4 regions of the Streptomyces sp. NPDC059003 genome follow, and region 2 is predicted to be linked to each of the others. Evidence: riboswitches for the same ligand, from Rfam matches in the RefSeq annotation. Region 2 holds a riboswitch; each other region holds the start of a gene.
The links. A riboswitch is a leader RNA that binds a small molecule or an ion and turns the genes downstream of it on or off. The one in region 2 is predicted to bind cyclic di-AMP.

Region 1: linked by a shared signal. The riboswitch ahead of ACFWZ5_RS29385 (M23 family metallopeptidase) and the one ahead of ACFWZ5_RS29415 (transglycosylase family protein) in region 2 are both predicted to bind cyclic di-AMP.
Region 3: linked by a shared signal. The riboswitch ahead of ACFWZ5_RS19090 (M23 family metallopeptidase) and the one ahead of ACFWZ5_RS29415 (transglycosylase family protein) in region 2 are both predicted to bind cyclic di-AMP.
Region 4: linked by a shared signal. The riboswitch ahead of ACFWZ5_RS24765 (NlpC/P60 family protein) and the one ahead of ACFWZ5_RS29415 (transglycosylase family protein) in region 2 are both predicted to bind cyclic di-AMP.

The regions. Positions count from the first base shown of each region.
Region 1 is NZ_JBHYJH010000100.1:28,372-31,945, reverse strand. Features, by position in the region: gene ACFWZ5_RS29390 (aldo/keto reductase) at 1-596, opposite strand, end outside; gene ACFWZ5_RS29385 (M23 family metallopeptidase) at 764-1,909, opposite strand; cyclic di-AMP (ydaO/yuaA leader) riboswitch at 1,921-2,082, opposite strand; gene ACFWZ5_RS29380 (PP2C family protein-serine/threonine phosphatase) at 2,314-3,423, opposite strand.
Region 2 is NZ_JBHYJH010000101.1:1,563-5,136, forward strand. Features, by position in the region: gene ACFWZ5_RS29410 (transglycosylase family protein) at 3-1,163, shown strand; cyclic di-AMP (ydaO/yuaA leader) riboswitch at 1,368-1,561, shown strand; gene ACFWZ5_RS29415 (transglycosylase family protein) at 1,566-2,318, shown strand; gene eno (phosphopyruvate hydratase) at 2,574-3,574, shown strand, end outside.
Region 3 is NZ_JBHYJH010000049.1:27,718-31,291, forward strand. Features, by position in the region: gene ACFWZ5_RS19085 (GntR family transcriptional regulator) at 144-818, opposite strand; gene ACFWZ5_RS19090 (M23 family metallopeptidase) at 1,085-1,918, opposite strand; cyclic di-AMP (ydaO/yuaA leader) riboswitch at 1,931-2,095, opposite strand; gene ACFWZ5_RS19095 (M16 family metallopeptidase) at 2,386-3,574, opposite strand, start outside.
Region 4 is NZ_JBHYJH010000075.1:25,217-28,790, forward strand. Features, by position in the region: gene ACFWZ5_RS24760 (hypothetical protein) at 29-382, shown strand; gene ACFWZ5_RS24765 (NlpC/P60 family protein) at 510-1,766, opposite strand; cyclic di-AMP (ydaO/yuaA leader) riboswitch at 1,774-1,921, opposite strand; gene pcrA (DNA helicase PcrA) at 2,191-3,574, shown strand, end outside.

The DNA.
Region 1 (3,574 bases), on a different contig from region 2:
ATCTCCTGGAGCGGGCCCTCGTAGGTGTCGCGCGAGACGAGGTTGTAGTGCGGCTGCAGCGCCACGTACCGCACGAGGCCCTCGCGGTCGGAGAAGTCCAGGCACTCCTGGAGGCGCTCGGCGGTGATGTTCGAGGCGGCGATCGCGCGCACCTTGCCCGAGCGCACCAACTCGTCGAGGGCGGTGAGGATCTCCTCGACGGACACGGTCGGGTCGTCGTAGTGCGTGTAGTACAGGTCGATGTAGTCCGTGCCGAGGCGGCGCAGGGACTCCTCCGCGCCGGCCTTGATGGTGCCGGCCGACAGGCCCTTGTAGTCGGGGTGGGCGCCGACCTTCGTGGCGACGACGACGTCAGAGCGGTTGCCGCGCTCGGCCATCCACCGCCCGAGGATCTCCTCGGACTCACCGCCCTTGTTGCCGGGCACCCAGAACGAGTAGGCGTCGGCGGTGTCTATGAAGTTGCCGCCGGCGGCCGCGTACGCGTCGAGGACGGCGAAGGACTCCGTCTGGTCGGCGGTCCAGCCGAAGACGTTGCCGCCAAGGGCGAGAGGGAAGACTTCGAGGTCGGACGAGCCCAGGGGGCGCAGAGTGGTCATACGGGACCCAACGCCTTTGCGGACACGGGAATTCCGTTCATGGCCGGAACAGGCAGGACATGGCCGGGACACGCGGGACAGGACCGGCGGCCCTGACGTCGGGGGGTCGTCGCCAGGGCCGCCGGAATCCGGGAGGGCCGGGTGAACCGGCCGGGAAAGCGGGCGAGTTACGGGGTCAGGCCCTTGCTCCGCAGCCACGCCAGCGGGTCGATCGTGGCGCCGCCGCCGGTGTGGACCTCCATGTGGAGGTGCGCGCCGGTGACGTTGCCGGTGGCGCCTACGCGGCCGATGATGTCGCCCGTGCTGACCTTCTGGCCCACGCTGACGCTCATCGAGGACTGGTGGCAGTACCAGATCTGGGTGCCGTCCTCCAGCTCCAGGACGGTGCGGTAGCCGTACGCGCCCGCCAGGCCCGCTTCCTTGATGGTGCCGGTGTGGACGGCCTTGAGCAGCGTGCCCGTGGGGGCGGCGAAGTCCAGGCCGGTGTGGTGCCCGGAGGACCACATGGAGCCGGAGTCGCCGAAGTGCGAGGTGAGGGTGTACGACGACGTCGGCAGCGTGAAGCTCTTGGCGAGCTTGGCGAGGCGCTCGGCCTCGCGCTTCTTGCGGGCCGCCTCCTCCTTCTTGCGCTTCTCCTCCGCGGCCTTCGCCTTGGCCTTGGCCTCCGCCTGGCCCTGCTGGGCCCTGGCCTGCTCGGCGGCCTTCCGCACGGCGGCGTCCTGGGCCTGCTGACGCTGGGTGTCGTCGGCCTGGTGCCGCTGGTTCTCGGCCTGCTGGAGGATGCGGGCGCGCAGTGCCTCTCCGGCGTCGGTGGTGCCCTGCCGCGCGTCGGCGCCGGTGACGCCCGCGGAGCTCAGGGGCGCGGCGGACGCGGCGGTGTCGGGCTCCGACGACGCGTCGCCGTCGGACATCAGGGAGCCCACGCCGGGCAGGGACTTGGCCTCGGGCAGCGAGTCCGTGACGGACGACATGTCCGGCATGGATATGGAGACCGGCGGCTTGCCGCCCTGCGCGGTGGCCATGCCGCCCGCGCCGACGGCGGCGATCACGCCGACGCCGAGGACGGTGGAGCTGCGCGCGAGCCCGCCGCCGCCCTTCTTGTGGATGCGGTGCTTGCCGCGCACGGGCCGGACGGACTCGGCGGTGGGGTTCCACTCCTCCCAGGGCTGCTCCTGGGGGGCGGTCTCGGCGAAGCCGGAGTACGGGGAGTGCCCGGAGTACGAGGAGAACTCGGAGAACTCGGGGAACTCGGCGGTGGCCGGGTCGTCGTGCGGCACGTGCGGCGCTTCTGGAGCAGGCCGGTTGGACGCCACTGGGGCGCACTCCTTTCCTTCCTTCTCGCCTACCGGGTTAGCTGACGGGTTCGGAGCAGGAAGGTCTCCTACGAACGCTTCGTGCGTACGCGGATCACGTACGCGAAAGGCGTCCGATTCACCCCAAGTTGGTGGTTCCCCGGCTCCCTTGCGGGATTAGGCGTGTGCGCACGGAGCCATCTCTCGTGACGGCTGGGACGACCGCGCTGCGTTATCGAACGTTAATAGACAGCAGGGTCGTATTCCAAGCTGTTCCGGTTGATCGTTAACGCTTACGCATCGAACACAACGGGACATCAGCGCCTGGATCGGGGCGAGTTGAGCCGTCGCCGTGACGCTGCGCGCCGGAATGGATCTTCCTCTTTGCCTGACGACCCGTCAGCCCCTCTGCACAGGGGCGCCGCTCAGTCACTGGCCGTGACGGGGCGGGTCACCGCGAGGAGCGCCATGTCGTCCGACGCGCCGCCGCCGGTGTGCTCGACGACCTCCGCCACGAGCGTCGAGAGCAGCGCGTCGGGCGCGTCCGGACCCGCGAAGACCCGCCCGCCGAGCCGGGCGACCGGATCGTAGAAGACACCGTGCGCGTCCCGGGCCTCGGAGAGCCCGTCGGTGTAGAGCAGCAGCGTGGAGCCCGGCGGGAAGGCCGTCTCGTCGGCGCGGTCGGGCCAGGTGCCGAGCTCGCCCATGCCGAGCGGCAGCGCGGGCTCGGCCGGCGCGACGACGCACATCCGCCCGTCGTCGCGCAGCACCAGCGGCGCCGGATGGCCGCGGTTGACGATGCGTACGACGCCGTCGCCGCGCGGGATCTCCGCGAGCACGGCGGTGGTGAACCCCTCGAACGCGTCGAGCCCGTCGCGCCGGGTGCCCTCCCGCGCGAGCGCCCGCTCCAGGCGCTGCGCGACCGCCTCCAGGGTGGCCTCCTGCTCGGCCGCCTCCCGGAAGGCACCGATGACGACGGCGACGGCGGCCACGGCACCCATGCCCTTGCCGCGTACGTCGCCGACGATGACGCGGACGCCGTGCGGGGTGTCCTGCACCGCGTACAGATCGCCCCCGATGAACGCGTCGGCCTGCGCGGCCTCGTAGCGGGCGGCGACGTCCAGGCCGCCGATCCGGGCCTCGGGCTGCGGCAGCACGGCGCGCTGGGCGGCCTCGGCGATGGAGCGGGCGGAGGCGAGGCGGGCGTCGCCCTGGCGTACGACGCGGTTGATGACGACGGCGAGCGCGCCGACGGTCAGCATGGTCAGGAGCTCGGTGATCACTTCCACGTCGCCGTTGGTGTGGCTCTTGACGCGCAGGGCGAGCACGGCGGCGCAGGACACCGCGGCGGCCAGGACGGTGGTGCGCAGCGAGAAGAACGGCGCGGTGATCAGCGGCGCCGCGGCGAACAGCGGCGCCGCCGTGAACTCGGGCGGAGTCAGGACGTCGAAGAGAACACCGACGACCAGGAGCACCGGCGGCAAGGCCCTGACCAACGCCCGCTCCCCCGGCAGCACACGCCGCTCAGCACCCACGGCGGGCCTCCGGCCGACCGCACGTACCGCCGCTGCCGCGGCGGCTTCTGCCCGCCCACCCGCCCAGGGCGCGCCGCCCCGGGCGCACCCCCACACGCGCGGTCGCCGACGGCGAGCACCCCCCACGGGGGGCGCTCACCCCGCGTGGAGC
Region 2 (3,574 bases):
GCATGCTCTCCGGCCAAGGCCGTCACCGCCGTCCCCGCCAGGCCCCGGCGATCGTCGTCGCGGCGGGCGTCACCGGCTCGGCGCTCGCCCTCCCGCTGCTCGGCGCGACCGGCGCGCACGCCGCGGACGCCCAGACGTGGGACCGGGTCGCGGACTGCGAGAGCGGCGGCGCCTGGAGCTCGAACGAGGGCAACGGGTACTACGGCGGCCTGCAGTTGTCGCAGGACACCTGGGAGAGCTACGGCGGCCTCGCCTACGCGCCGAGCGCGGACCAGGCGAGCCGCTCCCAGCAGATCGCGATCGGCGAGAAGGTCCTCGCCGACCGGGGCCCCGACGCCTGGCCGAACTGCGCCCCCACCGCGGGCCTCGCCAAGGGCGGCGAGAAGGCCGACGTCGACCCGGGCCTCCCGGCCGCGCCCACCAAGCCCGCCGACCCGTCGGACGACGGCAAGGACAGTAAGGACGGCAAGGACGCCTCCAAGGGCAAGGGCGACGCCAAGGGCAAGGACAAGGGCGACGCCGAGGACGCCGACGGTTCCGCCGACGCGCGAGACAAGAATCACGACTCGGACACCGAGGGCACCGAGGACACCGGTGCCGATAAGGGAGATGCCGGCGCCGACGACCGCGACGGCAAGGGCACCGGCAAGCACCGCAAGCCCGCGGACGGCGACGAGGCCGACAAGGGCGGCAAGGGCGAGAAGGGCGGCAAGGGCGACCCGGCCGGGGAGAGCGACTCCTCGGAGCAGTCGGACCCCGGTGACCCGTCCGACCCCGCCGACCCCTCGGCCCCCGAAGGCTCCACGGAGCCCTCGGACGGCTCCGGGCCCGCCGACGGCGCCTCCGGCCGCCACCGCGGCCCCGGCGCCGACGAGTCGGCCCCCGGGGAGCCCGGCGAGGGCGCGGGCGGCGGCCGGCACGCCTCGCGCGGGGAGTCCCGTGACGCGGGTGACGCGAGGGGCGCCGACGGCACGTACACGGTCCGCTCCGGCGACAACCTCTCAACCATCGCCGACCACCACGACCTTGACGGCGGCTGGTCCTCCCTCTACGCCGGCAACAAGAAGACCGTGGGCTCCGACCCGGACCTCATCCTCCCCGGTCAGCGGCTCGCGCTGAGCGAGAAGGCGGCCGCGGAGAAGGCGGAGAAGGCCGGGAAGTAGGCCCGCCGAGCCGACAGTTGGCGGACGAGTTCGCCGTGAATGTCCGGTTTAAAGACGGTGAGAGGCAAGTGAGAGATGGGTCTCAGAAGCCCTGATCGTCTTTGAAATTCCGGCGATTGCCTGTCTACGGTCATGACCGCTCGCCACAGCGGGCCCCGCCGGTCGGTACGCCGAATCCTGCCAACGGCCGGACGGGAACAGTCGTCGCTTCGAGCGCCGAAGGCAGGAGCGGGGGACCCAAGGTAAGTGCCGGGCCCGGACGTTGGGCGGCCGTGCGAGACGCGGCCCGCGCGACGTACGGAGATGGCTTGGGGTGAAGCCGCGCGCTAGGACGCGCGGCCGGGCACTCACCCGCCCGAACCCGACAGCTCACCTCGCAGGCGTCGGTGAGGGGATCACTCCATGCTGCGTTCCGGCAAGGGCAAGCACCGCCGTCCGACCAAGCTCGACAAGGCCACCCGTGCCGCCACCGTCGTCGGTGTCACCGGCGCCGCCGTGGCCGCGCCGCTGATGGCCGCCGGCACCGCCAACGCCGCCACCGCCTCCGAGTGGGACCGCGTCGCCCAGTGCGAGTCCGGCGGCAACTGGTCCATCAACACCGGCAACGGCTACTACGGCGGCCTGCAGTTCTCCGCCTCCACCTGGGCCGCGTACGGCGGCACGCAGTACGCGCCGACGGCCGACAAGGCCTCCAAGGCGCAGCAGATCGCCATCGGCCAGAAGGTCCTCGCGGGCCAGGGCAAGGGCGCCTGGCCGAGCTGTGGCGTGGGCCTGTCCAGCACCCCGTACGGCGGTGGCGGCAGCACCCAGCAGCCGCAGCAGAACCAGCAGCAGCACCAGCAGCGCCCGCAGCAGCAGGCCCAGCCGCAGCAGCAGAGCCAGCAGCAGACGCAGCCGCAGCAGCAGGCCAAGCCGCAGCCGCGCCCGCAGCAGGCCGCGCCGCAGACCGAGACCAAGAAGACCGTCCAGACCCCGACCGGCAAGGTCGTGAAGAAGGGCGACGGCGAGTACAAGGTCGAGTCCGGCGACACCCTCTCCAAGATCGCCGAGGAGCACGACGTCAAGGGCGGCTGGCAGAAGCTGTACCAGCTGAACGACGACATCGTCACCGACGCCGACTTCATCTACCCGGGCCAGCAGCTGCACCTCAGCTGAGACTGACCCACCCGCCCCGTCCCCACGGGCCCCACCGCCCCGGTGCGCGCACCCCCCGCCGCACCGGGGCGGTATCTTTTGGTTGCGCAGCATTTTGTTCCGCAATAAAACTTTTCAGGCAGACTGATACCCCTGGCCCCGTCCAGGGGCTGGGCGGTCGGCTGGCCGATGTCCCGGAGCCGGTTAGGCTCGTGTCGCAGGGGCCAGCGCGGCCCCCAGTACCACCGCGTACCCCGCGTCACATCCCAGAAGGAGATGCTCGTGCCGTCCATCGACGTCGTCGTAGCCCGGGAAATCCTGGACTCCCGAGGCAATCCCACGGTCGAGGTCGAGGTCGGCCTCGACGACGGGTCCACCGGCCGTGCCGCCGTCCCGTCCGGCGCCTCCACCGGCGCCTTCGAGGCCATCGAACTGCGTGACGGAGACGCCAACCGCTACGGCGGCAAGGGCGTCGAGAAGGCCGTCCTCGCCGTGATCGAGCAGATCGGCCCGGAGCTCGTCGGCTACGACGCCACCGAGCAGCGCCTCATCGACCAGGCCATGTTCGACCTGGACGCCACCGACAACAAGGGCTCCCTCGGCGCCAACGCCATCCTCGGCGTCTCCCTCGCCGTGGCCCACGCCGCCTCCGAGGCCAGCGACCTGCCGCTGTTCCGCTACCTGGGCGGCCCGAACGCGCACCTGCTCCCGGTGCCGATGATGAACATCCTGAACGGCGGGTCCCACGCGGACTCCAACGTCGACATCCAGGAGTTCATGATCGCCCCGATCGGCGCGGAGTCCTTCTCCGAGGCCCTGCGCTGGGGCGCCGAGGTCTACCACACCCTCAAGAAGGTCCTGAAGGCCAAGGGCCTGTCCACCGGCCTCGGCGACGAGGGCGGCTTCGCCCCGAACCTGGAGTCGAACCGCGCCGCCCTCGACCTCATCGTCGAGGCCATCAAGCAGGCCGGCTACGTCCCCGGCCAGCAGATCGCCCTGGCGCTCGACGTCGCCGCGTCCGAGTTCTACAAGGACGGCAAGTACGAGTTCGAGGGCAAGTCCCGCTCGGCCGCCGAGATGACCGAGTACTACGAGGAGCTCGTCTCCGCGTACCCGCTCGTCTCCATCGAGGACCCGCTGTTCGAGGACGACTGGGCCGGCTGGAAGATCATCACCGACCGCCTCGGCGACAAGGTGCAGATCGTCGGCGACGACCTGTTCGTCACCAACCCGGAGCGCCTCCAGCGCGGCATCGACGAGGGCTCCGCCAACGCCCT
Region 3 (3,574 bases), on a different contig from region 2:
CGTGTTTGACGAGCCCCGACCCCGGCACAGGAAAGCAGGCCCAATTACCGGCGAGGCGGCGGGACACCCACAAAAAGGGAGTTTGCGCGCGAGCCGCAAGTCGCCGGTCCGAAATTCCCCGCTCTTTGTATACGGCGCCTGCGTTAATTCCGTACGCGCACTTTGTTTACGGCACGTTGCGAACCCCTCACACGCCCGGTGCGCAGCCGCTGCGCGGCCGCCGCGCGCTCGGCGTGCAGGACCGTGAGCGCCCGCGCGCGGTCCGCGTCACCGCGGGCGACGGCGTCGACGACCGCGGCGTGGCCGTTCCAGGTCTCCATGGGCGCGGCCGGGACGTCCGTGACGTACATCCACGCGATCTTGTGGCGCAGCTGGGTGAGCAGGGCGATGAGGCCGGGGCTGGTGGACGCCTGCGCGAGCGTCTCGTGGAACCAGCCGTCGAGCGAGCGCAGGTCCTCGGTGCCGCCGCGCCTCGCGCGCTCCTGGCCGAGCCGTACGAGGCCGCGCAGGACCTTCAGATGGGCCTCCGTGCGGCGCTGCGCGGCGCGTGCGGCGGCCAGCGGCTCCAGGAGCGCCCGGACCTCCAGGAGGTCGGCGGCCTCCTGCTCGGTGGGCTCGGCGACGCACGCGCCCGCGTGCCTGCGCGTGACCACGAAGCCCTCCGCCTCCAGGGTGCGCAGGGCCTCGCGCACGGGGACGCGGGAGACGCCGTAGCGGCGGGCGAGCAGTTCTTCGGTGAGGCGCGTGCCGCGTTCGTAGACACCGGAGACGATGTCGTCCCGGATGGCTGTGCATACCGAGTGCGCGGGAATGCGCATGACGGACCTCCGCGTTAATTCCCTCAATGCCCGCGAAACGCGTCGTGCGACGCGCCTAATGACGTACGTGCGACAACTCCATGGACGATGGCTCCCTGAACTCTATTGCAGGCGGCCGGATTTTCCGACGGTGCGTCGGAATCCATGGATATCTTTTGGCCAAGGGTCTGCGTACGCCGAAAGCCCCGGCTCGGGTGAGCCGGGGCCTTCGCGGAGTGCTGCGGGTCGGACGCGGAGTGCCGCGGGTCAGGCGCTGACGCCGTGGGTCAGACGCTGACGCCGTGGGCGCGCAGGTACGCGACGGGGTCGATGTCCGAGCCGTAGTCGGCGCCGGTGCGGGCCTCGAAGTGGAGGTGCGGTCCGGAGGAGTTGCCGGTGGAGCCGGAGAGGCCGATCTGCTGGCCCGGGGTCACGGTCTGGCCGACGGTGACACTGAGGGACGACATGTGGCCGTACTGCGTGTACGTGCCGTCGTTCATCTTGATCACGACGTTGTTGCCGTAGGCGCCGCCCCAGCCCGCCTCGACGACGGTGCCCGCACCGACGGCGTGGACCGAGGTGCCGGACGCGGCGTGGAAGTCGATGCCGGTGTGGCTGCCGGAGGACCACATGCCGCCGCCCGCCTTGTAGGAGGTGGAGACGTACGAGCCGTCGACCGGCGCCACGTAGGCGTTCAGGCGCTTGCGCTCGGCGTCGCGGGCGGCGCGCTCACGGGCCCGCTCCTTGGCCTCCTTCGCCGCCTTGGCCTCGCGCTCCTTCTTGGCCTTCTCCTTCGCGGCGGCCTCCGCCTTGCGCTTCTGCTCGGCGGCCTTCTGGCGGGCCGCGTCCTCGGCCTTCTGCTGCGCGGCGGCCTCGGCGGCGGCCTGCTTCTGCGCGGCGGCCTGCGCGTCGACCTCGCTGGCGAGGGAGTCGCCGACGGAGATGGCCTGGGTGAGGCCGGTGTTCGTGTGCTCGGCGGAGGTGTCGGCGGCGAGCGCCGGAGCGGCCAGGCCCGAGATGACGCCGGTGGTGGTGAGCGCGGCGACGCCGGCGGCGTTGGCAGTGGTGCGCGAGATGCGGCTCGGGCGGCGGTGCTTGCCGGTCGGGCGGATGAGCGCCATGAAGCGGCTGGTCCTTTCCTTCCTTCTCGCCTACCGGGTTAGCTGACGGGTTCGGAGCAGGAAGGTCTCCTACGGGCTCCTCACCTTGCGGCAAGGGGTCCGATTCACCCCAGGGGACGGATGTGGGTCCCCGGCTCCCCTGGCTCGCGCCGTACGGGGACTCGGCGATGACTGTCCGGTGCCGCGGACGCGGCGTACTGCCTGACGGACAGCCTGGTCGACGCTAAACGGCTCATCTTTCAATCGACAAACGGATCACGCCTTTTGTAGCGCACGCCACAGGGCAGACACCCAACCTCCCTGCCAATTCGGACATATGGCAGCATGCAGGGACCCCGGGGGCTTCCTGAGCCTCCGGGGTCCCTTGTGTTACGTGGCGTTGCTACCGGTTTGTCCGCGCGGCCGCCGACCCTGGCTGGGCCGGGCCGGGCCGCCCCTGGCTGGCCGGGCTGGCCTGGCTGCCGCAATCAGCCGGTGACGACCGTCACTTCGCCGATGCCGAGCGCCTTCACGGGCTCCTCGATCTGCGCCGCGTCCCCCACGAGCACCGTCACCAGGCGGTCGCTCGGGAAGGCGCTGACGACGGCCGCGGTGGCCTCTACGGTGCCGGTCTCGGCCAACTGCCGGTACAGGTGCGCCTGGAAGTCGTCCGGCAGGTGCTGCTCGACCTGGTCGGCGAGCGTGGCGGCGACCGCGGCGGCCGTCTCGTACTTCAGCGGGGCGACGCCCACCAGGTTCTGCACGGCGACGTCGCGCTCGGGGTCCGTGAGGCCCTCCGCGGCGAGGGTGCGGAGCACCTTCCACAGGTCGTCGAGCGCCGGGCCCGTGTTCGGCGTGTCCACGGAGCCGCTGATGGCGAGCATCGCGGACCCGGAGCCGTCCGGGGCGGAGCGCAGCACCTGGCTGAACGCGCGGACGCCGTACGTGTACCCCTTCTCCTCGCGCAGGACGCGGTCCAGGCGCGAGGTGAGGGTGCCGCCCAGGCAGTACGTGCCGAGAACCTGGGCGGGCCACACGCGCGCGTGCCGGTCCGCGCCGACGCGGCCGATGAGCAGCTGCGTCTGGACGGCGCCGGGGCGGTCCACGATGACGACGCGGCCCGTGTCGTCGGCGGTCACCGGGGGCACCGGGCGGGGCTCGGCAGTGCCGCCCGTCCAGGCGCCGAGGGTGTCGGCGAGGACGGCGTCCAGGTCGGTGCCGGTGAGGTCGCCGACCACGACCGCGGTGGCCGCGGCGGGGCGCACGTGCTTCTCGTAGAACGCGCGTACGGCCGCGGAGTCGATGGCGGCGACCGTCTCCTCCGTGCCCTGGCGGGGCCGCGACATGCGGGCCGACGCCGGGAAGAGCTGCTTGGCGAGCTCCTTGGCGGCACGGCGGGCGGGGTTGGCGGTCTCGTGCGGGATCTCGTCCAGGCGGTTGGCCACGAGGCGCTCGATCTCGCTGTCGGCGAAGGCGGGCGCGCGCAGGGCGTCGGCGAGCAGGCCGAGCGCCTTCGGCAGCCGGGAGACGGGCACTTCGAGGGAGACGCGGACGCCCGGGTGGTCCGCGTGCGCGTCGAGCGTGGCGCCGCAGCGGTCCAGCTCGGCGGCGAACTCCTCCGCGGAGTGCTTGTCGGTGCCTTCGGAGAACGCCCTCGCCATGATGGTGGCGACGCCG
Region 4 (3,574 bases), on a different contig from region 2:
TGATAGGGGCCCCGCTAGGCTCCGCCCCATGGACGTACTCATCCATCTCTTCGTCGGCCTGCACATCATCGGCATCGCCTCGCTCCTGGGCGGCTTCCTCACCCAGATGAAGGCGATGGGTGAGGGCACGGCCCGCTTCAGCCCCGCGATGCTGCACGGCGCGCTGACCATGCTGGTCACCGGCGTGGCCCTGGTGGGCCTCAACCAGGCCGACGACAACACGGTCAACAACGTCAAGATCGGCGTGAAGCTGGCCCTGCTGATCGTGATCCTCGCGCTCGTGTACGTGAAGCGCGACGAGGAGAAGGTGGACAAGGCGATGTTCGGCGCGGTCGGCGCGCTGACGACGGCGAACATCTTCATCGCCGTCCTGTGGACGTAGGCCCCGGCCACCTGACGTACGTGGGCCCGCACCCGGACCGGGGTGCGGGCCCACACGTCTATCGCCCCTCTACGTAGAGGGGCGTGTGGAGGGAGGGCGTGTACGGCCCCCTCTACGTAGAGGGTGGTTATGCGGGCCGCACCACGCTGTGGATCGGCATGTAGTAGATCGACTCGACGCGGACGTTCGCGCCCGGCTTCGGGGCGTGGATCATCTTGCCGTTGCCGATGTAGATCCCGACGTGGCTGATGTCGTCGTAGAAGAAGACCAGGTCGCCCCGCTTGGCGTTCGACGTCGACACCTTCGTGCCGGTCTTCACCTGGTCCCAGGTCGTCCGCGGCAGCGAGATCCCGGCGGTCTTCCACGCGGCCTGCGTGAGCCCGGAGCAGTCGTAGGAGTCGGGCCCGGTGGCGCCCCACACGTAGGGCTTGCCGATCTGCCGCTCGGCGAAGGAGATCACCTTCTCGGCCTTGGCGGCGTAGCTGCCGTCCGTGCTGCCCGAGCCCGAGCCCGAGCCGGATCCCGACCCGGACCCGGAGCCGCTGTCCGAGCCGGACCCCGTACCCGTACCCCCACCGGAGCCCTGGTCCTGGTCCTGATCCCGGCCCTGTTCCCGCTCCCGTTCCCGCTCGCGCTGCTCGGCCTCCTCGGCCTTCCGCTTGCGCTCCGCCTCCGCCTGCTTGCGCGCCAGCTCGGCGGCCTTGCGCCGGGCGGCCTCTTCCTTCCGCTTCTCGATCGCCGCGAGCCGCGCCTTCTCCTCGGCGGTCAGCTTCGACAGCAGGCCGCGGGCCTCGCTCAGCTTGGTCTGGACGGTCTGCTTGCTCGCCTTCAGGTCGTCGCGCGAGTCACCGAGCGTCTTCAGGCTCTTCGCGGCCTTCGCGCGCTGCTGGGTCGCCGCGACCTGCTGCGTCTGGTAGTCGTCGACGGCCTTCTTCTGGCGGCTCGTGAGCCGGTCCGCGAGGTGGTTCTGGTCGAAGAACCCCTTCGGGTCGTCGGCGAGCATCATCGCGGCCGTCTCGGAGACGGCGCCGGTGCGGTACTGCGCGGCCGCGAAGGAGCCGAGCTCCTGGCGGGCGTCGTTCAGCTTGTCCGTGCGCTCGGCCACGTCGTCCAGGAGGCGGTCGACCTTCTTGCGCTGCTTGTCGGTGCGCTCCTTGGCCGAGTTGTACTTCTGCGTGGCCACGCCCGCCTGGTGGTAGAGGTCGTCGACCTTCTTCTGGACCTCTTCGAGGGTCGGCTTCCCGGGCTCGGAGGGGGCGGACGGCGCGGCGTTCGCGCTCTGTGAGAGCAGGGCCACCGAGGTCAGGGCGGCCGTCGTGATGCCGAGGGCGGGGGTCGTGCGTATGAGCGCTGAGCGACTGCGCGGTTTGCGGTGCGACGCCAAGGTCGGCGACTCCTTCCGTGGACCGCCTACCGGGTTAGCTGTCGGGTTCGGGCGGGTGGTTCGGAAGGCTGCCCTACCGTCCCGTACGGCGTACGGGACCGATTCACCCCAGGATCATGGTGGGTCCCCGGCTCCGGGAGCGTCGGACGACGTGGAGGTCGGACAACGCGTCGGACTCGGCGGAGGCCACGCGTGACCGGCGGGGATCGCCGGTGGGGGACGTGCGGCCCGCGGAGCACGCTAGCCAACTCGTGTGGTGCCGGGGAAGGTTGATGTTCGATATGCCCGATACATTTTCGTGACTTTACGAAGCCCTTGGCGCGGCCCTGACGTGCTGTCGCGCTGCGTGACGGCGACGGGGCGGAGCGTGGATGGCCGGAACCCGGGGCGGGTTGTCAGTGGGTCCGCCTAGACTCGGGAGGCGATGAGCAGCCTCTTTGACGACAGCTTCCTGGCGGACCTCAAGCCCTCGCAGGCACATGAGGAGGAGCCCCCGCCGCCGCCCGAGGACAGCGCTCCGGAGCCCATTCCGGACGACTTGTTCGGCGGGAAGTTCGACGCGCCCCCGCCCGCGGACGCGTACTACCGGGACGGCGCCCCCCGCCCCGCGATCGACCCGGCGACCCTCCTGGACGGGCTGAACGAGAACCAGCGCGCGGCCGTCGTGCACGCGGGCTCCCCGCTGCTCATCGTCGCGGGCGCGGGATCCGGCAAGACCCGCGTCCTGACCCACCGCATCGCGTACCTCCTCGCCGAGCGCGGCGCGCACCCCGGCCAGATCCTCGCGATCACGTTCACGAACAAGGCCGCGGGCGAGATGAAGGAGCGCGTCGAGCAGCTCGTCGGCCCGCGCGCGGGCGCGATGTGGGTGTCGACGTTCCACAGCGCGTGCGTGCGCATCCTGCGCCGCGAGTACAAGAAGCTGGGCTTCACGTCCTCGTTCTCGATCTACGACGCCGCGGACTCCAAGCGCCTGATGGCCCTGGTCTGCCGTGACCTCGACCTGGACCCGAAGAAGTTCCCGCCGAAGTCCTTCAGCGCCAAGATCTCGAACCTGAAGAACGAGCTGATCGACGAGGAGGACTTCGCCGCCCAGGCCGCCGACGGCTTCGAGAAGACCCTCGCCCAGGCGTACGCGATGTACCAGTCGCGCCTGCGCGAGGCCAACGCCCTCGACTTCGACGACCTGATCATGACGACGGTCCACCTCCTGCGCGCCTTCCCGGACGTCGCCGAGCACTACCGCCGCCGCTTCCGCCACGTGATGGTCGACGAGTACCAGGACACGAACCACGCCCAGTACGCCCTGGTGCGCGAGCTGGTCGGCCCCTCCGGAGGCGAGGGCGACGACCCGGCCGAGCTGTGCGTCGTCGGTGACGCCGACCAGTCGATCTACGCCTTCCGCGGCGCCACCATCCGCAACATCCTCCAGTTCGAGGAGGACTACACGGACGCGACCACGATCCTCCTGGAGCAGAACTACCGCTCCACCCAGACGATCCTGACCGCCGCCAACGCGGTCATCGAGCGCAACGAGAGCCGCCGCCCGAAGAACCTGTGGACGAACGCGGGCGCGGGCGCCCGCATCACCGGGTACGTCGCGGACACCGAGCACGACGAGGCGCAGTTCGTCGCCGACGAGATCGACCGCCTCACGGACGCGGGCGACGCCAAGGCCGGCGACGTGGCGATCTTCTACCGGACGAACGCGCAGTCCCGTGTCTTCGAAGAGATCTTCATCCGCGTCGGCCTGCCCTACAAGGTCGTCGGTGGCGTCCGCTTCTACGAGCGCAAGGAGGTCCGCGACG